Linked DNA regions of Methanothermobacter thermautotrophicus str. Delta H. The protein of the gene in region 1 interacts with the protein of each later gene in a pairwise test. Links are inferred from orthologs where the notes say so. Each region holds a gene or a part of one and is shown on either strand. Other genes may lie near its edges.

Region 1 (15,979 bases):
ATTCCTCAAAAGAATATCCAGACCCATCTCTCTTTTCTCTGAAAAATTATGAAAAAAGAATCCTTTCTCAATGGTCGATAAAATCCTCAATCCATCCACACAGACCTTTCAACCCGGTTCACAAGGGTCCCCACACCCTCAACGGTGGCCCTCACGGTGTCCCCAGGTACCATCTGGCCCACGCCGGGAGGTGTGCCAGTTGCTATGACGTCCCCTGGCTCCAGTGTCATGACATGGGATATGAACTCGAGGAGCTCGTGGACCGTGAATATCATGTTGGACGTGTTTGAGGACTGTCTGACCTCTCCATTGAGTTTCAGGGATATATCAAGATTATCCGGAGTTACATCAGTCTCTATTACAGGCCCTATCGGGCAGAAGGTGTCAAAACTCTTTGCACGTGTCCACTGACCGTCCCTCCTCTGCAGGTCCCTTGCAGTTACATCATTGAGGACAGTGTAGCCTGCTATGAACTCAGATGCCGCCGAGGAGTCAACCCTCCGGGCCCTCTCTGATACGACGGCTGCAAGTTCAACCTCATAGTCAACTTCTGAGGACATCTCAGGATATATCACTGTGTCCCCAGAACCTATCACGGTTGTCGGCGGTTTAAGGAAGATGATCGGTTCATCCGGGATGTCCATTCCAAGTTCAGCGGCATGGTCCCTGTAGTTGAGGCCCACACAGACTACCTTGGATGGGGATACCGGTGGTAGTATCCTCACATCATCCAGTGAATGTTCAGCAATGACCTCAGGGTTATCTGAGAGGTATTCCTCCTCCCGGATCTCCAATATCCTTCTGTTCTCTGTGAACCCGTGAAGGAGCCTTCCATCCTTCATGAACCTCAGGAATTTCAATTCAATCACCCTCAGGGTATTATCCTCTCAATGGGCACAACAAGTATATCCCTTGCCCCCACCGCCTTGAGCCTGTTTATGAGGTTGAAGACCTCCTTTTCATCCACCACTGCGTGTACTGCCACAACCCCGTTATCTGAGAGCACCTCTGAGACCGTGGGACCTGTCATCCCGGGCATCAGGGCCCTGACCCTGTCAAGGTTTTTGCGGTCGATGTTAAGCATCACCAGTCTCTTCCCCTCGGCATCTATGACTCCACGTATCCCTGTTCTGAGTTCCTCTATTATCCCTGATTTGGTGGCGTAGCTTTCCCTGTTTGCTATGAGCTTAACCGAACTTTCGAGGATGGTGTCGATTACCCGGAGGTGGTTCATCCTGAGGGTTGTCCCTGTGCTGCTGAGGTCTGTTATGAGGTCAGCGACTCCAATGAAGGGCGCTATCTCTGTTGATCCTGTGAGTTCAACAACCTCCGCATCTATACCATGCTCCCTGAGATAGTTCTCTGTTATCCCCGGGAACTCTGTGGCTATAACTGCACCCCGAGGTATGTCCTCCGGGCCCCTGATGGTGGAGTCCTCAGGGGCTGCAAGAACCAGGCTGGCCCTCCCGTATTTGAGGTCCTCCAGGATTTCAACGTCACTTCCCCTTTCAACTATGAGGTCATAGCCGGTGATCCCCAGGTCAGCGGCACCGTCGGCAACGAATTCCGGTATATCCGCTGCTCTGCTGAACATTACCTCAATCTGGGGGTGCTGTGTCTTTGAGAATAATTTCCTGTTAACAGTGTCCTTAAGGCCGACACCTGCATTTTCAAGTAACCTTATTGCAGGCTCGCTTATCCTTCCCTTGGAGGGAACCGCTATTCTTATCTTCATTAAATCCCTCGATGACTGGTTAAATTTATTTTACATTAAGCTCCTGCAGGGTTTATCCGTTCATCTGCAGGATCTATCATTCTTCACTGGAGATTAACTTATATCTCTTTCAGGAAACCTATATAATAGGTTTGGAGTCCGGTCCCTGACCGATTATAAGTTAGAACTTATAAGTTATAAGGTGGTTCCATGGATAATGAAAGCATACTGATAACCGGTCCAGAGATCCTTGATGCAGGGGGAATCCGGCGGGGATCCGTCCTCATTGAGGATAACAGGATAGCTGATGTCTCGAACACCCTCAGCCCGGGGGATGCTGACACCGTTATTGACGGAACAGGCAAGCTCCTGATTCCTGGACTTGTGAACACCCACACTCACCTCTCAATGACACTCTTCAGGGGGATTGCAGATGACCTACCCCTTGACAGGTGGCTGAACGATCACATATGGCCTGCCGAGGCCCGGCTCAACGGGGATTACTGCTACGCCGGAGCCCTGCTGGGATGCATCGAGATGATAAGATCAGGTACAACCTCCTTCAACGACATGTACTTCTACATGGACCACGTTGCACGTGCCGTGGAGGAGGCAGGCCTCAGGTGCGTCATAAGCCACGGTATGATAGACCTGGGAGACACTGAAAAGATGACGGCCGAACTGAGGGAGAGCCGCAGGATAATAAAGGAATGCCATGGGATGGCAGATGACCGCATAAGGGTTGCGCTTGGCCCTCACAGCCCCTACACGTGCTCAGAGGAACTCCTTAAAGAGACAGCTGCCCTGGCCGATAAAAATGATCTCATGATACATATACATGTCTCAGAGACAGAGAATGAGGTCAGTGAAGTCTCTAGGTCCCATGGAATGACCCCTGTGGAGTACCTTGATGAGGTTGGGGTGCTGGGCCCACGGACCGTGGCTGCCCACTGCGTGTGGCTGAAGGACTGGGAGATTGATGTACTTGCAGAGAGAGATGTGAAGGTCTCACACAACCCCTCAAGTAACATGAAACTTGCATCGGGAGTATCCCCGGTCGCCCGGCTCCTCCAGAGGGGTGTTAACGTTTCACTGGGAACCGATGGCGCCGCATCAAACAACAACCTTGACATGTTCCAGGAGATGAAAACAGCCTCACTGCTCCAGAAGGTGAACCTTGAAGACCCTACAGCGCTTCCAGCCATGGATGTGTTCAGTATGGCCACACTCAACGGTGCCAGGGCCCTTGGAATCGACGCCGGTCTTATAGCGCCTGGTAAGCTCGCTGACATCGTCATACTTAATACCAGGAGGCCCCACCTGACTCCCTGGAGAAACCCTCCGTCACACACGGTATATTCTGCCTCAGGGGCCGATGTGGACACCGTCATATGTGATGGGAGGATTCTCCTGAGGGATGGAGAACTGGAGGTCCTGGAGGAGAAATACGTGATGGAACTCGCAGAAGCAGCTGCCGCGGAGCTAACAGGATGATGGCCCTCTTTGATGTTGATAAGACCCTGATACACCGCTCTTCCGCCCATGAGAATGCCTTCAGGCACGCCTTCAGGGAGGTCTATGGTGTTGATGCCGGCGTGGAGCTCATAGACTACCATGGAAAGACAGACCCTGTGATAGCAGAGGAGGTCCTCCTCCTCAGGGGCCTTGAAGGTGAAGAGATAGAGGGTCAGCTGCCCAGATTCCTCCGGGAACTCAGAGAATACGTGAAACATAACATAAATGAAGAGAATATAGAACTCATAGATGGCGTGGAGGAGTTCCTGAGTTTCCTTAAATCCATGGATGTACCTATGGGCCTTGTTACAGGCAACTGAGGGAAATAGCATTCATGAAGCTCGAAAGGGCAGGTATTGCAGGTTACTTTTCCTTCGGCGGGTTTGGTAGTGACAGTCCTGACAGGAATAAGCTAACAGAGATTGCGGTTAGAAGGGGTCTCAGGATCGGTGCAACCGGGAGTACCGTGCTCTTCGGAGACACTCCCCATGACATGAGGGCTGGTGACCATGTTGGGGCTGTTAACATCGGCATATCAGCAGGAAGGTACAGTGATCGGGCCCTGATGGCGGCAGGGGCCCGCCATGTATTCCCTGATTACAGAAAACCTGAACTCCGGGATACCGTGCTGAAGATCATGGCAGGTGATCATCGGCAGCAGATCATATGAGCTGACCTATGTTTAAGGTGGACCTAGGCTGATTTAAGGCCCCTCTCTATGAAGCCGGGTCTTCTGTTCCTGTTGAGGACTATGCTCTTAAGCCATTCAGGTCTGGTTTCAGGGAAATCCTTCCTGTAATGGGATCCCCTGCTCTCCTCCCTTATCAGGGCTGATTCCACCACCATTGATGAGGTTACAAGCATATTTTCAAGTTCGAGGGCCTCGATGAGGTAGGTGTTAAAGCCAGACGTCTCAGGGACATTCAGATCCCCCATCATCGTCGTGAGGTCCTGGATAACTGCTCTGGCTGATTCAAGGGATTCACGGCTCCTTACTATGGCAACACCGTTCCACATGGCCTCATGAAGCCTGTCCCTTATCTCGGATGGGCTGTGTGATCCTTCGGCCACCATTGACTTTATACGGTATTCCTCCTCCTCAACAGTAGACTTGATAGACGCCGGGGCTGATTTGATGGCGTTCCTTGCAGCTGCTATCCCGGCCCTCCTTCCGAATACCTGGGTATCCGCCAGTGCATTGCCGCCCAGTCTGTTGGCTCCATGGACACCACCGGTAACCTCACCGGCTGCAAAGAGGTTCCTGAGGTTTGTCCTGCCCCACTCATCTATCCTGACGCCTCCCATGAAGTGGTGTGCTGTGGGTGCCACCTCCATTGGCTCGGACCTTATATCAATACCAACATCCTGGAACTGGAGGAGCATGGTCTCAAGCTTCTCCTCTATGACCTCATCGGGCAGGTGGCTGACATCAAGGTAGACTCCACCATTCCCGGTGCCCCTCCCCTCCATGATCTCGGTGTAGATTGCCCTTGCAACAACATCCCTTGTTGCCAGTTCGCCGCGGGGGTCGTATCTCTTCATGAACCTCTCCCCCTCACTGTTGAGGAGTATTCCGCCCTCACCCCTCACGGCCTCCGTCACAAGGACCCCTCTCCTTGACTCGGGGTAGACCATGCCCGTGGGGTGGAACTGGACCTGTTCCATGTCTATGAGGTCAGCCCCTGCCTTCCATGCCACTGAAAATCCATCACCGCCCTTCTGGATGGTGTTGGAGGTAACGGGGTAGATGTGACCGGCCCCACCGGCTGCCAGGATGGTTGAAGACGCCCTGAAGGCCACAGTGCTTGAGTCCCTTATGGACACACCCATGGCTCCCAGTACACGGTCCTCCTCCACAAGGAGGGATGTTATCATGATCTCCTCAACTGTCTCTATATCCCGTCGTATGACCTCCTCCTTGAGGGCTGTTATCATCTCATGGCCGGTGCGGTCCCCCTGGTAGCATGTCCTCCTGTAGGTCTGCCCCCCAAAGGGCCTCTGGTCAAGCAGCCCGGATTCCTGTCTGTCAAAGAGGGCTCCATATGTTTCAAGGTCCCTCAACCTGTCGGGTGCCTCATCCACAAGTATGCGGACAAGCTGGGGGTCATTGAGGAATCCCCCACCCCTCATGGTGTCCTCGAAGTGCACATCCGGACTGTCCTCGGGGTCAACACATGCAAATGCAGCGTTGTATCCTCCTTCAGCCATTCCAGTGCACCCTGATTTAAATGATAATCCCTTTGAAACTATTAATGGCGTGAGATTGTGTTCAGAAACTTCTATGGCTGCCCTGCAGCCAGCTCCACCTGAGCCTATTATCAGAACATCACATTCATAGACCTGACTTTCCATGGACAATATTTTTAGCATTCATTATTATAAGGTTTGGCAGTCAATAGTTAAGGTGATGAACCATAACCGAGAATAAAGTCAAGCTCAGGTGATGAACCATCACCCGGTCCTCTACGGACGTTCTAATCTGAGGGTGATGTATGGATTTAAGCCTTCAATCAGGATCAGTCGCCTGATTTATTCGATAATGATCACTGGGGGTTCTGTTTGAAAAGAAAGGATATAGTGAAGCTTTCAAGGAGGGACTTTGAAAGGGCATGGCTTGAAAGTGGGAAGAGTCTAAGGAAACCCCACCATGACATGCAGTATCCACGCCTCCGATTCGAAACCGGAAAATCGCACGTACTCTATGATACCATCTGGATGATAAGGGAGGCCTACCTGCGCCTTGGATTCAGTGAAATGGTGAACCCTCTCCTCATAGACGAGGAGCACATATACCGCCAGTTCGGGCCCGAGGCCCCTGCAGTCCTGGACAGGTGCTTCTACCTCGGGGGTCTCCCAAGACCCGATATCGGACTCGGGACCGGGAGGATCCAGATGATAGAGGATATGGGCATAGATGTGTCTGATGAGAAGCTAGAAAACCTGAAGGAGGTCTTCAGGTCATACAAGAAGGGGGATCTTTCAGGGGACGACCTCGTCCTCGAGGTATCCAATGCCCTTGAAGTTGAGAGCCACGACGGTCTGAGGGTCCTTGAGAGGGTCTTCCCTGAGATAAGGGACCTCAAACCAGTCTCAGGGAGAACCACCCTCAGGTCCCACATGACATCAGGATGGTTCATATCACTCCAGAACATCCACGACAGGTACAGGATGCCACTAAAGCTTTTCTCCATCGACCGCTGCTTCCGGAGGGAGCAGAAGGAGGACTCCAGTCACCTGATGACCTATCACTCCGCCTCCTGTGTGGTGGTTGACCATGAGGTCCCCCTTGATGTGGGGAAGGCCGTTGCAGAGGGGCTCCTCGAGCACCTGGGATTTTCAAGGTTCAGGTTCCGCCCAGATGAGAAGAAGTCCAAGTACTACATACCCGGCACCCAGACAGAGGTCTACGCCTACCACCCTCTCCTTAAGGAGTGGGTTGAGGTGGCAACATTCGGCCTCTATTCACCGATAGCCCTTTCCATGTACGGGATAGACCAGGAGGTCATGAACCTTGGGGTGGGGGTTGAAAGGGTTGCCATGATCCTCAACCAGGCAAGCGACGTGCGTGAAATGGTCTACCCCCAGATATACGGTGAATGGCGACTGTCTGACAGGGACATCGCCGAGATGCTCAGGATAAACCTCCACCCTGTAACCTCAGATGGCCGTATGCTCATGGAGAAGATAGTCAAAACCTGGAGGGCCCATGCAGACGCCCCGTCCCCCTGCAGCTTCGAGGTCTACAGTGGGGAATTCCTTGGGCGGAGGATAGAGGTGAGTGCCCTTGAGGTGGAGGAGAACACACGGCTGCTGGGACCCGCAGTATGGAACACCGTTTACATACATGATGGGAACATCCTGGGTGTGCCACCTGGAACCGAGCTCGACAGCGAACTCATCACCAGGGCCAGGAAGGAGGGCCTGAACACCGGTATAACCTACATGGAGGCCCTTGCAGCCGAGGCAGCCTACCGCATAGAGGAGATGGTTGTAAGTGGCGCCGAGGAGGTTGAGGTGAGGAGCACAATAGCAAGATCCCTCTCTGACCTGAACCTCACCCTTGAGGACACCGCCATGAGGTACATAACCGGTAAAAACCGGGAGATCGACCTGAGGGGACCGCTGTTCTCAACAATAAGGTGCAGGTTAAGGGGGTGAACCTCTGATTATCAGAGGAAAGGTGAAATCAGGTTTCGGTGAGGGGGCCTACTTCATAACCCGTAGCGTATACCGGGACCAGTTCAGGGAAAAACTGGGCTTCGATCCCTTCCCCGGCACCCTCAACATAGAGGTCGGTGACCCTGAAATTGTGGAGAGGATAAGGGAGGGGGCCCCTGTGATACAGGGAGGCGGTGGCTTCGGTGATGTCCTCTACGTTAAGGCCCTGCTCAACGGGGTGGTTGAGGGGGCCATACTCTTCCCCCTTAAGACCCATCACCGGCAGGGGTGTCTTGAATTTGTGGCCCCTGTGAACCTCAGAAAAACCCTTAAATTAAGGGATGGAGATACCGTTAGCCTGGATATAGACACCAGTGAAATTCAGGAATAACAGACATCAGGCTGGAATGAATAGATAATAGCTCAGCATAGCCGCCGATTAAATCTCAGGATAAAATATACATCAGGATTATCAATGGAGATTGTGATCATGATTCAGGAAGCCCTTAAAGCACTTAGAAGGGGAGAAATAGTCCTTGTATTTGATGCAGATAACCGTGAAAGAGAAACAGACATGATCGTTGCTGCTGAGAAGATAAAACCGGAGCATATAAGGATCATGAGGAACGACGCCGGGGGACTCATATGTGTGCCTGTCTCCTGGGAAAACTCAGAGAAGCTTGGAATACCCTACATGACCGATATAATGGAGGAGGCGTCAGGGAGGTACCCGGTCCTGGGAAAACTATCCCCCCATGACATACCCTACGATGAGAAGTCCGCCTTCTCCATAACCGTGAATCACAGGAAGACCTTCACCGGTATAACCGACAATGACCGTGCCCTCACCATAGGTGAACTTGCAGGGATCTGCAGGGATGATAGACATGAGAGCTTCGGCGACCTCTTCAGGTCCCCCGGTCATGTCACCCTCCTCAGGGCCGCTGATGGCCATGTACTCAGGAGGGGGGGTCACACCGAGATGAGCATAGCCCTCATGGAAATGGCCGGACTTACCGGTGTTGCTGTCTGCTGTGAGATGATGGATGACAGGACAGGTAACTCTCTTTCAACAGAGGACGCCATGAAATACGCCAGGGAACATGACCTTATTTTCATGAGCGGTGCAGAACTTATTGAATCATACATGGAGTTCAGATCATAGAGGTGTTCATAATGGAGAGGCTGAAGATAGGGATCAATGGACTTGATGATCATAGGCGGTTTCCCATGGGGAGATCTGTTCTGATAACAGGGGAGCCCGGGTGTGGTAAGACCATCTTCGGGCTGCGGTTTGCCATAAGCAGCTGCATGGAGGGTTACAACACCGTCTACATAACAGCAGAGGAGGACGCCAATGACCTCCACATACAGGCAAACTCCTTCGGCTGGAACACCCAGGAGCTGGAGGAGAAGGGACTCCTCAACTTCATAGAACTTACAGGTATAAGGGCGAGGATAACCGAGGCAGAGCTAAGCATGGACATGGACCCCATGAAGGGCAACTTCACCAAGATAATACATGACATACCCCCCGAGGCCGAGGTGGTTGTCATAGACAGTCTGGGTGGCTACACAGCCAAACTCACAGCCTATGAATTCAGGAACCAGTTTGATCTCCTCGTATATGAGCTCAAACAGCGGGGTATAACATCCGTCATAATACTGGACAGTGCAACCTCCAAGGAGTTCAATGAACTTGCTCTCTTCTCGGTATACGGCGCCATAAAACTTGGTAGAAGGGAGAACCCCTACACCGGTCGCAGGGAGCGGATAATGGACATAGTCAAGATGAGAAGCACCAAAACACCCCTCCAGTTCCTCACATATGAGATCGGTGGCGAGGAGGGTATAACCATAACTGAGGGTGAGGAGATCCCTGAAGAGGATATGGGAATCTAAAACCTGACCTGATGGTTTAATTCCCGGAAATAGGGGATCCAGCCCCTGATGGCTGGGATCCCAAAGACGGGGATTCAGGGACTGAATACCTTTTTGATTTCTTCAGGGCCCATATAACCCCTGAATTCTGGTTTTTTTGCGAAGCTGATGAGGGTATCAACATCAAGGTGCTCCTCCACGGTCTCCATGGCCTTCAGGCAGAAGTCCTCAAGTTTTATCTCAACCTCGGGTGTGCCGCCCCTCTCACTCATCTCCACCCTCGGAATGGCAAGGTACCTTCCGCCTGATGCCCTCTCAAATATATCCATATCATAGACCCTGTTGAGTATTCCGCAGGAGACCTCAAGGCCCAGTCCCTCAAGTACCGATATGTGGGCGTCAAGATCAACCACCGCAGACTCTATACCCCCCTTGCTGCAACCTGCCACCATAATCAGGGGGATACCTGCTGCCAGGGCAATCTCAGCCCCGGAGTAGGGTGTTATATCGTTCAGGAGACCTGTGAGGATGCTCATAACGCCCTCGATGAGTATTATGTCGTATCTTCCCCTCACAGATTCAAGGACATCCCTGAGCTCCATCCAGCCCAGGCGCCCTATCCTTATGGATGAGTGCTCCTCCATGGGCTCCTTTATGAGGTAGAGGGCCGGGACTATGTCCCTGACATCGGGTCCCACCTTGATAACGCCCACCCTGAGGCCCCTCCTCCTCAGGGCGCCTGCAAGGCCCGTTAATATGAATGTTTTGCCGGAGTCTGAACCCGTGGATGCTATCATTATGGCTGGTGGGGTGCCCCTCGTCCCGCCCCTATCCATAACACGTATCCCCGTTGATATCCCGAGCTCAGATCTCAGAGCTTCCCGCAGTTTCCTGTTGGCTTCAAGTATCCTCTCCCTTGCAGTTTCATCCGCATCAAGGAATTTGAGGATGTTACTGACAAGGGTCTGGTTCTCATCGAGGCATCCGTGGACCATGGTCCCTGCCACGTTACCATCATCACTGCAGACCCCTGATAGGATCTCCCCTGGCCTTTCATGATAGTCTGCCCTGACTATGCGGGACTTCATTATCTCAGGTGCATCACCACGTATCTCACCGTAGGTATGGCAGTGGAAGCCAGTTATCCTCTCACCTGACATCCCTGAGGTCAGGAAGGACTCGCCGGTTATGGTGGCCTCCACCCTGTCGTTGCTTATCATGGGGTGGAATGTTACGTTGAGGAGCCCGAGACCCTCCCTGTAAACAGGGCATGGCGATTTTCTCCCTATATCGGTCCTCTCTGCCAGGGCCTGGAATCCTGAGCATATACCCAGGACAAATTTTCCGTCCGATGCCATCCTTCTTATCTCAAATGCAAGTTCAGGTGAAAGGCTTCCTGACTCAACGATACTTCCCCCTGGTATTATGATCCCGTCCAGGACCCTGTGGGCCCTTGAACCGTTTACAAGACCATTGCTTCCAACTATATCGGTGGGGAGAAATCCAAAGTTCTCAAAGGCAGGGACCGATCCCCTGATACAGACGAGTCCAATCCTCATGGGGGACACTCTCTTACAGTGAAGCAATCTCCCTCATGGCCGATACTATCATGCCATCATCTCCTGGCTTTGCCTGGAGCTGCAGGCCAACAGGGACTCCGCCCACATCCCCTGCAGGTATGCTTGCAGCGGGTATACCTGCAAGGTTAGCTATGACCGTGAGGACATCGTAGGCGTACATCTCCATTGGTTCAAGCTCCTCACCCAGTGTGTGGGGTAGCTTTGGAACCGTTGGCCCCGCTATTATGTCCACATGGCTGAGAAGCCCTGTTATCTCCCTCCTTATGAGGGATCTTGCCTGGAGGGCCCTCTTGTAGTATTTTCCAGATAGTTCCTTCTGACTGATGTAGGAACCCATATGTATCCTCCTGAGGACCTCCGAACCGCAGACATCCTCTATCCTGTGACCGTACTTTCTGCCGTCATACTTCCTGGTGGCTGAAAAGAATTCAACGTAGTTTATGAGGTAGTAGGTGGGGAGACAGAGGTCTATGTATCCAAAATCCAGTTCAACTATCTCGGCGCCCTCATCCTCCATGGCTCCGAGTTTCCCCTGAATAACCTCATCTATTGCCTCATCTGTGACCTCAAGGAACTCCCTCACAACACCGACCCTGAGGCCCTTCAGTTCCCTCTCCACCTCAAGGTCCGGTGAACTGTCCAGGGTTGTGGGGTCTGCCGGGTCATAACCTGAGATGACATCCAGTGCAAGTGAGATCCCGGATACATCTGCTGCCAGGGGTCCTATCTGGTCAAAGCTCATGGCAAGGTCCAGGAGGCCCTGCCTGGATACTGCCCCATAGGTTGGTTTGAAGCCCATTACACCGCAGTGCGATGCTGGATTCCTTATTGAACCCCCTGTATCTGATCCCAGTGCCAGGTCACACATACCAGCAGCCACTGCAGCAGCGCTCCCGCCGCTTGAACCTCCCGGGATCCTCCCGGGGGCTGCTGGATTGTCTGTTGGGCCAAAGAATGATGTCTCGGTTGAACTCCCGGCAGCGAATTCGTCCATGTTGGTCATGCCAATTATTATACCGTCTTCTTCCTTTATGCGCCTTATAACAGTTGCATCGTAGCTTCCAGTGTAATTTTCGAGGGTCTTTGAAGCTGCTGATACGTTGAAGTCCTCCACGTTGATGTTGCTTTTAACTCCTATCACCAGGCCCGCCAGTTTCCCTGTCTCCTTGCCGGAGGCTATCCTGGCGTCTATCTCCTCAGCCCTCTTAATCGCCTCTTCACCCCTAACCTCCAGGAAGGCGTTGATGTCATCGTTTTTTGCCTCAATCCTCTTAAGAAATTTTTCAAGATTTTCTGATGCGGTCAGGCCATGATTCTTAATCATATCAACCTTATCAACAGTTTCCATCTTTAACACCCTTATATTTCAAGTTGAAGTGAGATATAAGTCTGATCAACCTTAATAGCTGCCATGACTGCCTCGAGGGTGGAGTTTCCGGTCCATGGACCGCCGGGACAGCCATGACAGTACTCATCCGTGGTTTTAATTTCATTTCCAACACTAATAAATGTGAGATGTTCAATATTTAAAGATTGGTAGATTGACCCTGATTGTTATTAAATGGGGACGGTGGATGCATGGAAAAAACAGTTGTGCTAACCAGGAGTGATGTTGAAGGCCTTCTTAACATGGACGACTGCCTGAAGGCGGTTGAGGGTGCCTTTGTCCAGGAGGCCCTTGGGAGGGTTCAGATGCCCCCTAAGATGTACCTGTTCTTCAGGAGATACAATGGAGACCTCCGTGTCATGCCATCCTACCTTGAGGAGCTTGAGATGGCCGGTGTTAAGTGCGTCAATGTGCACCCCTCAAACCCTGATAGGCATTCCCTGCCAACGGTAATGGCTGTCATAGAGCTTGTGGACCCTGAAACAGGGTTCCCCATTGCACTCATGGATGGAACCCATATAACCGATATGAGAACGGGTGCCGCTGGCGGTGTATCGGTGAAGTACCTTGCATCCAGGGACGCGTCAAGGCTCGGGATAATCGGTGCCGGAAGGCAGGCCTGGACCCAGCTCATGGCAATCAGCAGGGTGGCGGATCTTGAGGAGGTCAGCGTCTACTGCAGGACACCGTCAACGCGTGAAAAATTTGCCTTAAGGGCTTCAAAGGAATATGAAGTCCCCGTGAGGGCCGCTACAGATCCAAGGGAGGCTGTTGAGGGTATGGACATCGTTGTAACCGTCACTCCATCAAGGAGTCCTGTGGTCATGGCAGACTGGGTGTCGCCGGGTACGCACATATGTGCCATGGGTGCAGACGCCCCAGGGAAGCAGGAACTGGACCCTCTGATACTCAAAAATGCCCGTGTATTCTATGACAGCCTGGAGCAGGCAACCCACAGCGGAGAAATAAACGTGCCCATCACCGAGGGGATCCTCAGGGTGGATGACCTCCAGGGAAGCCTGGGGGATGTTATGACAGGCAAGATTGAGGGTAGAACTTCACCCGCTGATGTGACCGTATTTGATTCGACTGGACTCTCCATTCAGGATATAACAACAGCATGGATGATCTATGAGAGGGCCGTTGCCGGTGAAGTGGGTCTGGAGGTGGATCTTCAGGGATGACTGGAGGCACCCTGCCGCCGATAATCATCACAGATGACTGGAAGGATCCTTATACTATGAGTGATAGAAATTGATATGGAGCTGATAGCATGTACCCCACCAGGACGTATATGAATGAACTCCTCACAAGGATGGACCATGTCTTCGAGAGGATGAGGATAGTTAGCCGGACAAGGTCCCTTAAAAGAGAAGAGATCGAAGAGATAGACCACCACCTCTCAGAGATAATGAGGATACTGAACAGATACAACTGAAGCCGTGGAATCATGATCAGTATCCTGCTATTCGCCCTGACATCATTTCTGATTGGACTATCCGGGGCCATGGCCCCCGGACCCCTCCTTACCGTAACTGTTTCAGATTCCATCAGGAGGGGATTCAGGGCCGGACCCCTCCTTGTGGCCGGCCATGTCCTCGGAGAGGCTCTCCTTGTTACTCTGATACTGATGGGCCTGGGTTATATCCTCAGATCAGGCCCTGCTCCAGCCATCCTTGGGACTGCAGGTGGAGCAGTCCTCATATGGATGGGAATCCTTGGTTTCAGGGATTCTGAAGACACTGAAAATATCCCTGAGGGTGGGTCAATCCTTCGGGGGGCCATCATAAGCTTTGCGAACCCATACTTCTTCCTGTGGTGGGGTGCGGTGGGCGCTGCCCTGATGTACAGGGGACTGGAGCTTGCAGGCGTCCTTGGGCTCCTGGCATTCCTCGCAGGTCACTGGTCATCTGACCTCACATGGTACAGTCTCGTATCATTCCTCTCATCAAGGAAATCCTTCAGAATGAATGGAAGACCTTACAAAATTGTTATGATGATTTTAAGTCTATTCCTGATTCTTTTTGGAGTCTACTTCTTAATTGAAAGTCTGAAGGCCATTTCAGGGTATTCCTAGGATGTTTATGGGTCTCGCTTACAGGTGCCACTGTATCCTCTCAAAATCTTAATACCATAAAAAACATATATTGGTCCGATGAAGGCCGTTGTTTTTGATAATTCAGGGACACTCATAAGGAGGTACAGGGCCCTCAAGGATCTTAAAACCGGTAAGATATGTGACAGCATGAACTCACTTGATGTTGTTGATTACCGGGACCGTAGAGCACTCGTGGTACTTCAGACGGACCCATCCACCTGTATAGTGAATGCCAGGCCCCACCAGACAATCTACGAATTCATAGAGAGGAACCATATAAGGTTCAATATAAGCTACGCCAACACCGCAGTTGATCCCGGTGAAATCCTTGAGGTCCTAAGGGATGACCCGGCCACCGTGGGGGACATACAGGATACCATAGATGCTGTTGCAGGGAAGAACTACAACATACAGATATGCAGCGGTTCAGGTTTCATCGTCAACATGGACCGGGGGAGGGTGGATTTCACCATAACAGCAGGAGGAAAGCTCTTCCCGGAGGTCCCCCATGTTATCGGTGAACTCATGGACAGGAAAATCGACATATACATTGCATCGGGGGACAGGAAGGGGTCCCTCATGGAACTTGCAAAGCTCCTGGGAATCCCCACTGAAAACGTATTTGACACTGCAGACACCGAGAGGAAGGCAAGGATAATACGTGAACTCCGGGGGAGGTACAGCAAGGTCGTTATGGTGGGTAATGGCATCAACGACATCCTTGCACTTAGGGAGGCCGATATAGGGGTTCTTACACTCCAGCAGAGGGAGCATGTCCCCCAGAGGCTTATAGAAGCCGCTGATTATGTAATAGAGAATATAGGAGAGCTGCTGGATATAGATATCTGAGGTTAAAACCTGTAAGGGGGGTGTTTTATGGCTGAACTGAGCATAATCTAGGTGAACGACACCCATGGATACATTAAAAGCCATCCCGAACTTTTCTGGGAGGGCCGTGAAATCGTATATGAGACCCTTGGTGGTTACCAGCACATAGCTGGACTCGTTGATAAAATACGCAAAGAGAGGCCCGCTCTACTTCTTGACTGCGGGGATACCATCCACGGCACATACCATGCCGTGAAGAGTCGGGGCGCTGCAATGATCCCCCTGCTGAATGAGATGGGATTCAAGGCCATGACAGCTCACTGGGAGTTTGCCTACGGACCTGAAAGGTTCATTGAACTCTCAAAGAAGCTCAATTACCCTGTACTTGCCATAAACTGCTACCGTGAGGGTACCGAACGGCTGGTATTCCAGCCCTATGAAATCCTTGATGTTGGGGAACTGCAGGTGGGTATCATAGGGATAGCATCAAACATCGTAGATAAGGTCATGCCACCCCACTTCAGTGAGGGCCTTGAATTCACCCTTGGCCTTGAGGAGCTCCCCGGATGGATCGATATCCTCAGGAATGAGGAGAGGGTGGATCTCACCGTTGTGATATCACACCTCGGCTTTCCACAGGAGGTTCAGCTGGCATCTGATGTTGAGGGCATCGATGTGCTGCTGAGCGCACACACCCACAACAGACTCGAGAGGCCCCACATCGTTGGAGATACCATAATCATACAGTCAGGCTGTCATGGCTCCTTCATCGGGCGCCTTGACCTGGAGGTGGATGATGGTGTCAGGGGATTCAGCCA
Region 2 (12,427 bases), 390 kb from region 1 along the record:
AGCACTGACCAGGGATGTACCTGCAGATACTGTCAGGGAGGCGCTCAGGGATTTTGATGTTGAGGTCTATGATACCGGCTTTGCCATACACCTGACAGACCCCTCAGTGAATAAGGGTTCATCCCTGGAGATCCTGCTTGAATCCATGGGGATAGAGATGGAGGATGTCATGGCCATAGGTGACAGTGAAAATGACCTGGAATTCATTGAGGCTGCTGGATTCAGGGTTGCGGTTGCAAATGCAGACCCTGAACTGCGGGAGATGGCAGATTATGTGACCTCCGCAGCCCATGGAGAAGGGGTTGCAGAGGCGGTCAGGAGATTCATGGGGTGGTGAGCTGATGTTCGGGATTGGTGAAGAGGCGGTTAAACTCGCATTAAGGTATGGTGAGATGGCTGAGGTCTACATTGAGAGGGAGAAGACACTGGAGGTTGAGATCCAGCGTGACCTCATAGACTTCGGGAAAATTGAATCCATGACAGGGATAGGCATCCGCATCCTGAAGGAGGGGCGAATGGGGTTTGCCTACACATCGGATCCTGATGGGGTGGACGTAGCTGTGAGGATGGCGGCCCAGAACCTCCAGCTTGCAGATCCTGATGAAAACTTCGGGTTCTCTGAACCCTCCACATATCCATCGGTGAAGGGGATCCATGACAGGTCCTTCGATGACCTTGAAGTTGAGGACTCCGTGGAGATGGCCGGTAGAATGATCAACAGGGTCCTGGAGGAGGGATGCAAACCCACCAGCGGCGGGTTCACCGCATCCAGGATTGAAACATTCATCCTAAACTCGGAGGGTGTTGAGGAGTCATCATCTTCAACAGGGTTCTCAGCCCACATATCTGTGACAGCCGGGGAGAATGGCATGAAGACAACCGCCTACGAATCAGACTCCTCCTGCAAACTTGACATCAACCCTGAATGGGTAGCTGGAAGGGCCTGCCGGATTGCAAGGGATTCGATGGGGGGCAGGAGTATTGAAAGCGGCAGGATCCCCGCAGTCCTGGACTACCATGCAGCAGCAGGACTCCTTGGAACATTCGCAGGCGCATTCAGCGCAGATAACGTCCAGAGGGGGAGGTCCGTACTGGCAGATAGGATTGGAAGCCAGGTCACAGGTGAGGGCCTCTCAGTATACGATGACGGTACCCTTGAGGGGGGCCTGGGATCAGCCCCCTTTGATGGTGAGGGGACACCCTCCCAGAGGACAGCCCTTGTTGAGGATGGAATTCTGAGGGGATACATGCATAACATATACACAGCATCAAAGGGGCGGGCTGATAGCACAGGTAATGGTCTGAGGGGCTACATGGAGGTCCCGGCCGTCTCAACCACCAACTTCATACTTGAATTTGACAGTACAGTGCCACTGGACGACTTCAGGGGGATCTTTGTCACAGATGTCCTTGGAGCCCACACAGCAAATCCAATATCCGGTGATTTCTCGGTGGAGGCCAACAATGCGTTCATGGCGGACTCAGGGGAATTCACACCTGTTAAGAAGGCAATGCTCTCAGGGAACATATTTGAGCTCATGATGAAGGTCTCATCAACGGACCTTGAAAGGAGGCAGGTGGGGGGCTTTGTAACCGCGCCCCTCATGGTTGAGGATGTTCATGTCACAGGGTAACCCCATTTATCATTCATGATCATGTCACTGAAGGATGCACTTCACCACTACCTCTCTGTGAGGGATGGTAGGACGGATGCCAGTTTCATGGTGGCCGCCAGGACACCGGCATCCTTCCATGAAACCTCAGGGATGTCTGAACTCTGGAGGGAACATGAAAGGATAGAGAAGGGCATAGAGTGTTCAGGAGCATGTGAAAGGTCCTTCCTTGATCTTAAAATCGAAATCGCTGAAAGGATCCTGGGGGAGTGTTCACTGTGCCCCTGGAGGTGCGGGGTTAACCGCCACAGGGAGCAGGGACACTGCGGTGTCATGGAGCCACGGGTGGCCTCGGAGTTCCTGCACTACGGGGAGGAGGCCCCCCTTGTACCCAGCCATACCATATTCTTCTCTGGCTGCACCCTGAGGTGTGTCTTCTGTCAGAACTGGGACATATCCCAGAACCCCTCTGCAGGCAGACACATTGAGGTGGATGAACTTGCAGCGCTCATAGAGGAGAGGAGGCGCATGGGGGCAGCAAACGTCAACTTCGTGGGCGGAGACCCGACACCAGCACTCCCATATATCCTGAGGGTTCTATCCAGGGTTTCCATCAGTGTGCCTGTCGTATGGAACAGTAACATGTACATGACCAGGGAATCCCTCAGGCTCATAATGGGTGCTGCAGACCTCTACCTCACGGACTTCAAGTTCGGCAACAGTGAATGTGCAGAGAGACTGGCAGGTGCCGGTAACTACTTTGAGGTTGTATCCAGGAACCACCTCATGATAGCAGGTGAGGATATGATAATAAGGCACCTGGTGCTTCCAGGGCACCTGGAGTGCTGCACGAAGCCCATCATATCATGGGTCGCAGAGAACCTGGGAACAGACACTGTAATGAACATAATGGGCCAGTACCGGCCCCTCTACAGGGCTTCAGCTTACCCTGAGATCAACCGTCCCCTCTACATTGAGGAGCTGGAGGAGGCCAGAAGATGGGCCCTGAGTGAAGGCCTTGAAAACCTTATCTAGGGGGAATCTGATGAAGATACTGATCACCGGGAGACCCGGCAGCGGGAAGAGCACCATGGTTGGAAGGCTGAGGGATTACCTTGAGGGCATGGGCTTTTCGGTTGGGGGGATCATAACACCTGAGGTGAGGGTGGGTGGTTCAAGGTGGGGATTTGAGGTCGTTGACATAGCATCGGGCAGGAGGGGCCTCCTTGCGTCAGTTGAAACAGAGGGCCCCCGTATTGGAAGGTACGGTGTAAATGTGGGGGTCATGGATGAACTGGCTGTCCCTGCAATCCGGAGGGCCATGCTGGAGGATGACTGCATAATCATAGACGAAATCGGCCCCATGGAGCTTAAGAGCCGGGAATTCAGGAGGACGGTAGACGAGGTCCTCAGCTCTGACGTCCTCCTCATTGCAGCGGTACACAGGAAAACCCTTCAAAGTATAAAAAAGAGGGAGGACATAAGGGTATTTGTTGTTGATCCTGAAAAACGGGACAGGGTTTACCTCAGGATAATTGACTTACTTGGTGATTATCATGGAATGCGCTGATTATGGTCTTACAAGAAAACTTGAAAGGGATAACCTCAACCTCAACCCCCTCCAGCGTGGCGGTGTTCTCCCCGCCGCTGCAAGGAAGGCCCTCCATGAATTCGGGGATGGTTACAGTGTCTGTGACTACTGTGATGGGAGGCTGGACCAGGTCACAAGGCCCGCGATAAACTGCTTCCTTGATGACCTTGCAGACTTCACAGGCTCCGATGCGGTGAGGACGGTTCATGGTGCAAGGGAGGGTAAATTTGCGGTGATGCATGCACTCTGTGAGAGGGGTGACACCGTTGTTGTTGATGGAAATGCCCACTACACAACACACCTTGCAGCTGAGAGGAACGGCCTTGAAATCGTTGAGGTGCCATCAACCGGACACCCCAGCTATGAGGTAACACCCGAAGCCTACAGGGAGGTCCTTGAGGAGACCATCGACAGGGTTGAGGTTAAACTTGCTGTGCTGACCCATGTCGATGGTAACTACGGGAACCTGACAGATGCACGTGGCGTGGCGGACGTCTGCAGGAAGCTGGGGGTCCCATTACTCCTGAACTGCGCCTACTCCATGGGAAGGCTCCCGGTTAACCTCAGGGAACTTGGGGTTGACTTCGTTGTTGGGAGCGGTCACAAGAGCATGGCGGCCTCCGGGCCTATAGGTGTGCTGGGGATGAAATCTGAGTGGGAGGACACTGTGCTCAGGAGGTCAGGGAGGCATGAGAAGAAGGAGCTTGAACTCCTGGGCTGCACATCACGTGGAGCGCCACTGGCAACCCTCATGGCCTCTCTGCCCTATGTGAGGGAGAGGGTTTCACGCTGGGACGGGGAGGTTAAGAAGACACGCTACCTTGTCTCTGAACTTGAGGATATCGGGGGTATAGAGCAGCTGGGTGTGAGACCCAAGGAACATGACCTCGTGAGGTTTGAAACCCCTGTTTTCCATGAGATAGCGGCTTCACATCCAAGGAAGGGCTTTTTCCTCTATGAGGAACTTAAGAAGAGGGGTATAGTTGGAATAAGGAGGGGCCAGACAAAGTGGTTCAAGTGCAGCATCTATGGCATGACAGAGGAGCAGGTGCAGTACGTGGTTGACTCATTCAGGGATATAGTCGAGGAGAACCGGTGAGCTGACCGCTGGCTGCAGTTCTTGAAAAGAGAGGAGAAATGTTACCTTTTTCATGTAAAGAGGGGTAAGGGAGAAAAATCAGTGGATTCCAGTAGGCTGTTCTCAATTTTATGAGTACATTTAGAGGACCACAGGGAACTGGATCTCCCTCACATCCCCATGGAGGATCTCCCTTGGCGCACCTATTACGTCCAGCCTGTTCTCCTCAACGTATTTTATGAGCTTTCTGTAGGCCTCCTCACGGGCTTCTGAGTATTCTGTAAATATCACAGTATGGCCCGGGATTGTGACTATCCTCACCTTCCCGTCACCCTCAGATTCGCCCTTTACAGGTATACCCACATCGTATCTTCCCTCGTCCTTGAGGGGTGCTGTGTAGAAGATCACTGTGGGGTCACCGTCGGCCTCAAGTTTATCATTTGATGATACAAAGTCTGAAACCTCTTCAAGGACCTCCAGTGTTTTACTGAAGGGCCCTGTAAAGGTTATCACAGCAAGTTTCTCATCATCCAGTGTCCTTTTACCTATCATTACAATCACCGTTAACCAACGACCATCATGGGCTTTGTGGCTGATTTAAGAACCTTCCTTGTTATGCTTCCGGATATTATGCGGTCAAGGCCGTGTTTGCCTGAGCTGCCCATTACAACGAGGTCCACGTCCTCGTCCTCCATGACCTCGAGGATCACCTCTGCGGGGTTACCCTCAAGTATAACCGTATCAAGGCGGGTTTCTGTCATGTGGCCCAGCTCCTGTTGAGAGCTGAATTCCTCCTTGAGGATGGATATTGCCTTCTCTGCCTGTTTTTTCAGTATCTCCTCAAGGCGTCTGCTGATATCCTCGTCCCAGATTTTCCTGTAGGACGTGTCAACTACACTTATGGCCAGTATGTCTGCCCCGCTCATCCCTGCTATGTGGAATGCGTGCCGGGTTGCCTTCCTGGCGTCCCCTGAGCCGTCTGTGGGTATCAGTATTCGCCGGTACACCTCTACACCCCTTCGCTTCCAAGGATTATTGAGTCGTCTGCTGAGTTCTGGAGTGCTATACTGAAACCTGGCTCTGCACCTATGACCAGGGTCTCCTTCCCGTTCTCCTTGGCTATGTTTATGAGGGGGAGGAAGTCAGCGTTCCTTGTCATAATTGCAACCACATCGATGTTGGGGTTGTGTATGAGTTCAAAGGCTTCAACTGCGAGCTGAACATCCACATCACCCGCAACTATCATGGGTGAGAAGCCCTGGTTCACAACGGCCTCTATCAGCTTATCTGAGGCGTACTGGTTCAGCAGCACCTTTCCTACCTTGAGGTTTCCCCTGTCAAAGAGGAGGTTCTTTACAAATTCAAGATCTGAACAGAATTCCTTTCTGAGCATGTTTGGACCATCAACAAGGAGCCCAAGACTCTTTTTATCTTTTCTGCTGTTGTTTATTATCACAAAGTTATCGTCATTATCCATTTCATCAGTTCCTCTCTTTAACTTTTAATACCCTTATGTATCTAAAAACTTATATAGTTATGTGGTGCTGTTGAGAAAGAGTTTAGATGTTATTTTATTAGGGCCTGAGGGCGGATTCAAGGAAAACCTCAAGGTCCTCCCAGAACCTGTCCCTGCTGATATTCCTGGCCTCCAGGACCATCCTGGATGTGAAATCAAGGTTCAGGGCGTTTATGGCCAGTGTATGGATGTATATGGATAGCTCCACAGGGTCGAGGTCGCTGCGGATGCTTCCGTCATTCATGCCCTCCATTATGGCCTCAACCATGAGCCTCCACATTCCGGTACGGAGGTCCACTATCTCCCGCGCATCCTCACTTTCACTCAGCTCGAACCTCTCGGTGCCACTGTAGCAGTATATCCTGAAGTAGTCGGGGTGTTCCTTTGAGAAGCTGTAGAGGGCCTCCACCATGGCCCTGACCTTACCGTATCCATCCGTGTCAAGCTCCAGGCACCTTCTGTACATGCTGTGGAGTATGCGGACACCGTAGAGGTTCACTGCGAAGAAGAGGGATTCCTTGTTTTTGAAGTAGTAGTAGAGGAGGGCCTTGTTGACCTCTGCCTCCTCGGCTATCTCATCCATGGTCACTCTGTCGTATCCCCGTGCAAAGAATGCCTTCTCTGCCGCCCTTATTATCTGTTCACGTCTCCGTTCACGTTCACGTTCGCGTCTTGATGGGGCCATGTGGATTCACCATTCAGTATCTCTATGAATATCTGTTCCGGTATTTTAAAACATTTTGCACCGGAAGATTTATATGTCATTAACTACAAGTTAAATTTTAACCGAAAGTTAAAAATTAACTGACGGTTAAAGAGGTGTTTCTTATGGTTGAAAAGAAACCCGTACCTGAAGACTGGCCACACATAGTTGGGGACTATGTGGTTGGTGATGAAGAAAGCCCGGTTGCGGTTGTCACCCTCGGGTCACACATGGAAGATGAACCCGTGAAGGCGGGTGCTGCAATTTCAGGTCCACTTCACACAGAGAACCTTGGGATAGAGAAGGTTGTTGGGAACGTTATTGCAAACCCCAACCTGCGCTTCCTTGTTGTATGCGGTGCAGAGGTAATGGGGCACATCACAGGGCAGACCATGAAGGCCCTCCACAGCAATGGTGTAGACCTGGAAACAGGGAGGATCATCGGTGCAACCGGTGCAATACCCTACATTGAGAACATGCCGGAGGAGGCCATAGAGAGGTTCCGGAGACAGGTTGAACTGGTGGACATGGTTGATGTTGAGGATCCAGATTCAATAGCTGCAAGGATCCAGGAATGTGTGGTTCATGACTCCGGTGCAATGGAAGAGGAACCCCTCATTTTAAAGGTTCCAGAGATAGGAAAAGGGGATTCAGAAGAAAACACCTGATTATTTTTTTTAAGGGTCTGACCGCCACCAGAAGGCGGTCACTTCCTCCTATTTTCACGCCGGGACTGGGATTTGAACCCAGGAGGAGCAAAGCTCCACAAGATTTCCAGTCTTGCGCCTTACCTGGCTAGGCTATCCCGGCAGAACAGTTAGATTTCAGTTCAGAAAAAAGTTTTTTTAAGCGCCGGGACTGGGATTTGAACCCAGGCGGAGAGAATCTCCACGGGATCTCAAGTCCCGCGCCTTACCTGGCTAGGCTATCCCGGCAGTATCAGATAAAAGAGATTGATAAACTCTTATTTATATAGTTTTTGGTGGTGAATTTAGTTAGAGGGGTTTACACCCCAGTTAACTTTTGAGTTCAATTTCAATGCTGACATTGTCAGGCACATTGACCTTCATGACCTGACGCATGGCCCTTTCATCGGCCTCTATACCCACAAGCCTCTTGTGGATCCTCATCTCCCATTTCTCCCAGGTAGCGGTTCCCTCACCATCCGGGGATTTCCTTGTTGGAACCACGAGCCTCTTTGTTGGGAGGGGGATTGGGCCTGACATGTCCACGCCTGTCCTTTCAGCAATCTTCTTGAGCTGGTCACAGACGTATGCCAGTTTTTCAGGGTCTGTCCCTGTCAGTTTAATCCTTGCTTTGTGCATTTAAATCCTCCTGTAAAAAAGGGAAGAGGTGGGTTTATTTTGCTGGTACGAGGTCTATGCACATTCCAGCAGCCACTGTCTGTCCCATGTCCCTTATGGCGAATCTTCCCATGTGTGGGATGTCCTTTATCTTCTCGATGACCAGTGGCTTGGTTGGTTTGACCTTCACAACAGCAGCGTTACCTGTTTTCAGGAAGTCAGGGTTTTCCTCTTCCACCTGACCTGTGGCAGGGTTCATTTTCTGCACCAGTTCAAGGAAGGTACAGGCAACCTGTGCTGTGTGGCAGTGGAATACAGGTGTGTAACCCACTGTTATGACACCAGGGTGCTGGAGAACAACGATCTGTGCTGTGAACTCCTTGGCAACCTTTGGTGGGTTGTCAAGGTGTCCTGCAACGTCTCCCCTTCTGATGTCGTTTTTACCGACACCCCTGACGTTGAAACCTATGTTGTCACCGGGTTCTGCCTGTTCGATCATTTCGTGGTGCATTTCGATTGATTTAACCTCTCCACTTACACCTGCTGGTTCGAATATGACGTTTTCACCCTTCTTGAGGACACCGGTCTCGACACGTCCCACTGGAACTGTACCGACACCTGTGATGGAGTAGACGTCCTGTATAGGTATCCTCAGTGGAAGGTCCACAGGTTTTTCAGGTGCTTCAAGGTCGTCGAGGGCTTCAACGAGTGTTTTACCCTTGTACCATGGGGTGTTTTCGCTCTTTGATGTTATGTTGTCCCCTTCAAAGGCGGAGAGTGGGATGAATTCAACGTCGCTTGGCTTGTAACCCACGGTTTTGATGAGGGCTGCAACCTCATCCTTGAGGGCGTTGAATTTCTCTTCGTCGTAGTTGACGAGGTCCATCTTGTTGATTGCGACTATGAGCTGGTTTATACCAAGTGTCCTTGATAGGAACACGTGTTCCTTGGTCTGAGGCATTACACCGTCGTCAACTGCGACAACAAGGACTGCTGCGTCTGCCTGGGACGCACCTGTGATCATGTTTTTAACGAAGTCACGGTGTCCAGGGCAGTCCACGATTGTGAACTCGTACTTGTCTGTTTCGAATTTGGCGTGTGCAAGGTCGATTGTAACTCCCCTTTCCCTTTCCTCGGAGAGCCTGTCCATGACAAACCTGAACTTGTCCTCACCTTCAGCTAACTGCTGCTCGGCGATTGCTCCGGCCTGCAGGAGCAGGTGTCCCACTAGTGTGGATTTTCCGTGGTCTACGTGTCCAATAAACGCCAGGTTCATGTGTTCTTTTTCTTTAGCCATAATATACCTCCATATATGATGGTTTAGCCTGATTTTTTAGATCCAGCAAATGGGCATGCTGTTTGTCTAAGGTAATTTCCTATATTCTTTTTAATTATATAAGTTTAATGGGGTTAACCCAGGTAGTGGTCTGCCCTGTAAGGTTCAGGACTGAGACCCTTCCTGGTCCTTACCTCCCTTGTTATGGTGTGCTGCAGTTCATTTGGAAGTCTCTCGAATCCAGCGTTCTCTGTTGACCAGAGACATCGTCCCTCGGTGGCTGACCTGATATCACCTGCGAATCCGAACATCTCTGCCACCGGTACAGTGGATTCAACGGTTACCATGTCACCCTCCTGGGTCATGTTGACGATCTGTCCGCGCCTGTTCTGTATCTCACGTGTTGCGCTTCCCATGTAATCCTGTGGCACGTTGATGAATACCTTCTGTATGGGTTCAAGGAGCACTGGCTCCGCAGACATCATGGCACCGAAGATACCCTTCCTTATGGCTGGAAGTACCTGTGCGGGACCCCTGTGGACAGCGTCCTCGTGGATCTTGGCGTCCATGAGTTTTATTTTAACCCCCATGACCTTCTCCTTGGCGACTGGACCGTTGTCCATTGCACTCTCAAATCCATCCATGAGGAGTTCCTTGATCTCATCGAGGTACTGGATACCACGGGTCATGTTGATGAATAGGTTCTTTTCATAGACATCCCAGACCCTTCTGGCCTCCTCCTTGTCCATACCTGCCTCAATGAAGTTCTTGGCCATCTCCTTGCCCTTGACACGGCCCTCCTTTATCTTACCTTCCTGTATCGCCTGCATCACTGATGCTTCAACCGGTTCAATTTCTATGTAGAAGCGGTTGTGTTTGTTGGGTGATTTACCCTCAACTGGTCCTGCGGTACCTGCAACGGTCTCCCTGTAGACGACTATTGGTTCGGATGTCTCTATCTCAACACCCTTCTCGTTGATCCTGTAGGCTATGATCTCGAGGTGGAGTTCACCCATACCTGAGATGAGGTGTTCACCGGTCTCCTCGTTTATCTCAACCCTTACGGTTGGGTCCTCCTTACCCACCTGTCTGAGCACCTCTATGAGTTTTGGGAGGTCCTTGGTGTTTTTGGCCTCAACTGCAACTGTAACCACAGGTTCGGAGATGTGTTCAAGACCCTCGAAGGCCTTTATCTTCCTGCCGGTGTCGCAGATTGTTTCACCTGCAACTGCATTCTTGGCACCGGTTATGGCCACGATGTTACCTGCCGGGACCTTGTCGGTGTTAACCCTCTCTGGTCCCATGTAGACACCGACCTGCTGGACACGTGCCTTGCTGTGGGAACCCACAAGGAAGACCTCGCTTCCCTTCTCTATTGCTCCGCCGTAGACCCTTCCGGTAGCGACTTCCCCTGCATGTTTGTCTATACTCACATCGGTCACCATAACCGCCAGGGGACCTTCAGGGTCTGTTTTGAGCATGGCCTGTCCCTCTTCACTTTCAAGGTCCCCTGACCATATTATTGGAACCCTGTAGGCCTGGGACTCGGCCGGGCTTGGGAGGTGTTCAACAACCATTCCCAGGAGGACCTGGTGCAGTGGCACCTTCTGGGCCAGTTCCTTCTGGTTGTCCTCTGTGCAGTACTTGTAGATGTCGTTGAAGTTTATGCCTGTCTCCTGCATTATCGGGACGTTTATGGCCCAGTTGTGATAGGCTGAACCGAAGGCAACACTTCCATCCTCAACACGAACCTGCCATTTATCCCTGAACTCCTCAGGGGCCATGTTCTTGATGAGTTTGTTTGCATTAGCTATGATCTTCACGAACCTCTCCTGGAGTTCACTGGCGTCCAGTTTCAGTTCGTTTATGAGCCTGTCAACCTTGTTGATGAATAGGACGGGCCTCACATTTTCCTTGAGGGCCTGCCTTAGCACGGTTTCTGTCTGGGGCATTATGCCCTCAACGGCGCATACGACAACAACTGCACCGTCCACGGCCCTCATGGCCCTTGTAACGTCCCCCCCGAAGTCAACGTGACCTGGTGTGTCGATGAGGTTTATGAGGTATTCATTTCCCTCGTAGGAGTGGACCATTGAGACGTTTGCAGCGTCAATGGTGATACCCCTTGCCTGTTCCTGTTCGTCGAAGTCAAGGAAGCGCTGATCCCCGGCCAGTTCGGCGGAGATCATCCCTGCACCAGCCAGGAGGTTGTCTGAAAGTGTTGTTTTCCCGTGGTCAATGTGGGCCACTATACCGATGTTACGGATGTACTCCGGCTGGTACATGAGCTCCTTAATCTTACTAATCATTTTTGCACGTCTGCTCACTAAAACCACCTGTAAGTTTAATGTGCGGATCTGGCTATCCTTTCTTTCTCTTCCTTCTTCTGTATCGCGAAGCTTCTTGTGTCGTACTCTGCAGCCAGCATTATCTCATTTGCAAGGCACTCCTCTATGGACTTCTTGTTCTTGAATGCTGCCTGCATGGCGCCCCTGGTTATGAATCCGAGTGAGAGGTCCACCCTCCTCTGGGGTGAGATGTCAACTGCGACCTGGTATCCTATACCACCGTACTTGATCCTTGTGGTCTCCTCCCTTGGGGATGTGTTTTCAACTGCCTTAACAAGGATCTGAACAGGGTTCTCCTTGGTCCTCCGGTTTATTATTTCAAAGGCTTCCTGCACTATCTTGTAGGCCTTGTTCTTTTTACCTGAATTCCTCTCTGTCCTCATGACCTTGTTTATGAGCCTCTCAACAATGGAGACCTTTGACTTTGCGAACTGTCTCTTGACGTGTCTTCCCATGGTGTGGGGGACGAGTATGCTGTCAAGGCATATGTACTTGGCGAGGCCCATGTCCTCAACCTTGACCTCGTCCAGTTCCCATTTATCAAAAACTAAACTCATAGGGATTACCTCACAGGTTTTTCTATTTTCCCTTTAACCATTTCCTGCAGGGATACGTTGTTGACCTTTGTCACCTTCCACCTGACACCGGGTATGTCACCCATGGACCTTCCTGAAGGTCCACCTATACCCTCAACAACAACCTCATCGTGTTCATCGATAAAACCAATGGCGCCGTCGCCAGGTGCGAAGGCGGTGATCTGTTTTCCGTTCTTTATTAGCTGGACCCTGACACATTTCCTTATGGCTGAGTTTGGCTGTTTTGCCTCTATACCAACCTTCTCGATCACTATGCCCCTGGCCTGGGGTGCTCCCTCAAGGGGGTCCGCCTTAACGTCGAGGCGCAGTGATCTCCTCTTGTAGTGTGTGTCCTTCCATTTGAACTTCTGCCTCTTGCTTTTAAGTTTCTTTGCTGCGAAAAGTCCTGGCAAATAAGATTCC

The links.
Region 2: the proteins of sepS (region 1) and pscS interact in binary tests that used the Methanocaldococcus jannaschii proteins (3 or more experiments, as listed by UniProt). The link is inferred for Methanothermobacter thermautotrophicus str. Delta H from one-to-one orthologs.

Annotation. Positions count from the first base shown.
Region 1 is NC_000916.1:1,348,023-1,364,001, reverse strand. What follows is about bases 5,229-8,087. They hold sepS (O-phosphoserine--tRNA ligase), read left to right. Parts: upstream 5,229-5,788; coding sequence 5,789-7,387; downstream 7,388-8,087. Other genes in these bases: ribB (3,4-dihydroxy-2-butanone-4-phosphate synthase), read left to right, coding at 7,863-8,087; MTH_RS07165 (DUF120 domain-containing protein), read left to right, coding at 7,410-7,778; tfrA (fumarate reductase (CoM/CoB) subunit TfrA), read right to left, coding at 5,229-5,581. Also shown: MTH_RS07195 (fumarylacetoacetate hydrolase family protein), read right to left, coding at 87-860; hisG (ATP phosphoribosyltransferase), read right to left, coding at 872-1,735; MTH_RS07185 (amidohydrolase family protein), read left to right, coding at 1,925-3,208; MTH_RS09435 (HAD hydrolase-like protein), read left to right, coding at 3,205-3,549; MTH_RS09430 (hypothetical protein), read left to right, coding at 3,564-3,899; more of tfrA, read right to left, coding at 3,923-5,228; more of ribB, read left to right, coding at 8,088-8,552; MTH_RS07155 (ATPase domain-containing protein), read left to right, coding at 8,564-9,289; MTH_RS07150 (AAA family ATPase), read right to left, coding at 9,364-10,827; Asp-tRNA(Asn)/Glu-tRNA(Gln) amidotransferase subunit GatA, read right to left, coding at 10,841-12,196; ala (alanine dehydrogenase), read left to right, coding at 12,427-13,419; MTH_RS09825 (hypothetical protein), read left to right, coding at 13,509-13,673; MTH_RS07135 (LysE family translocator), read left to right, coding at 13,686-14,312; MTH_RS07130 (HAD family hydrolase), read left to right, coding at 14,391-15,182; MTH_RS07125 (bifunctional metallophosphatase/5'-nucleotidase), read left to right, coding at 15,234-15,979. UniProt on the Methanocaldococcus jannaschii protein: Catalyzes the attachment of O-phosphoserine (Sep) to tRNA(Cys).
Region 2 is NC_000916.1:962,986-975,412, reverse strand. The notes cover bases 2,242-5,236. They hold pscS (O-phospho-L-seryl-tRNA:Cys-tRNA synthase), read left to right. Parts: upstream 2,242-3,169; coding sequence 3,170-4,303; downstream 4,304-5,236. Other genes in these bases: MTH_RS05050 (universal stress protein), read right to left, coding at 4,846-5,236; MTH_RS05055 (transcriptional regulator), read right to left, coding at 4,424-4,834; MTH_RS05065 (NTPase), read left to right, coding at 2,659-3,183; MTH_RS05070 (radical SAM protein), read left to right, coding at 2,242-2,648. In the rest of the region: MTH_RS05080 (phosphoglycolate phosphatase), read left to right, coding at 1-337; MTH_RS05075 (TldD/PmbA family protein), read left to right, coding at 342-1,634; more of MTH_RS05070, read left to right, coding at 1,656-2,241; more of MTH_RS05050, read right to left, coding at 5,237-5,289; MTH_RS05045 (TIGR00288 family NYN domain-containing protein), read right to left, coding at 5,292-5,759; MTH_RS05040 (TetR/AcrR family transcriptional regulator), read right to left, coding at 5,857-6,483; mtrA (tetrahydromethanopterin S-methyltransferase subunit A), read left to right, coding at 6,627-7,169; rpsJ (30S ribosomal protein S10), read right to left, coding at 7,518-7,826; tuf (translation elongation factor EF-1 subunit alpha), read right to left, coding at 7,861-9,102; MTH_RS05010 (elongation factor EF-2), read right to left, coding at 9,216-11,408; rpsG (30S ribosomal protein S7), read right to left, coding at 11,426-11,986; MTH_RS05000 (30S ribosomal protein S12), read right to left, coding at 11,992-12,417. UniProt on the Methanocaldococcus jannaschii protein: Converts O-phospho-L-seryl-tRNA(Cys) (Sep-tRNA(Cys)) to L-cysteinyl-tRNA(Cys) (Cys-tRNA(Cys)).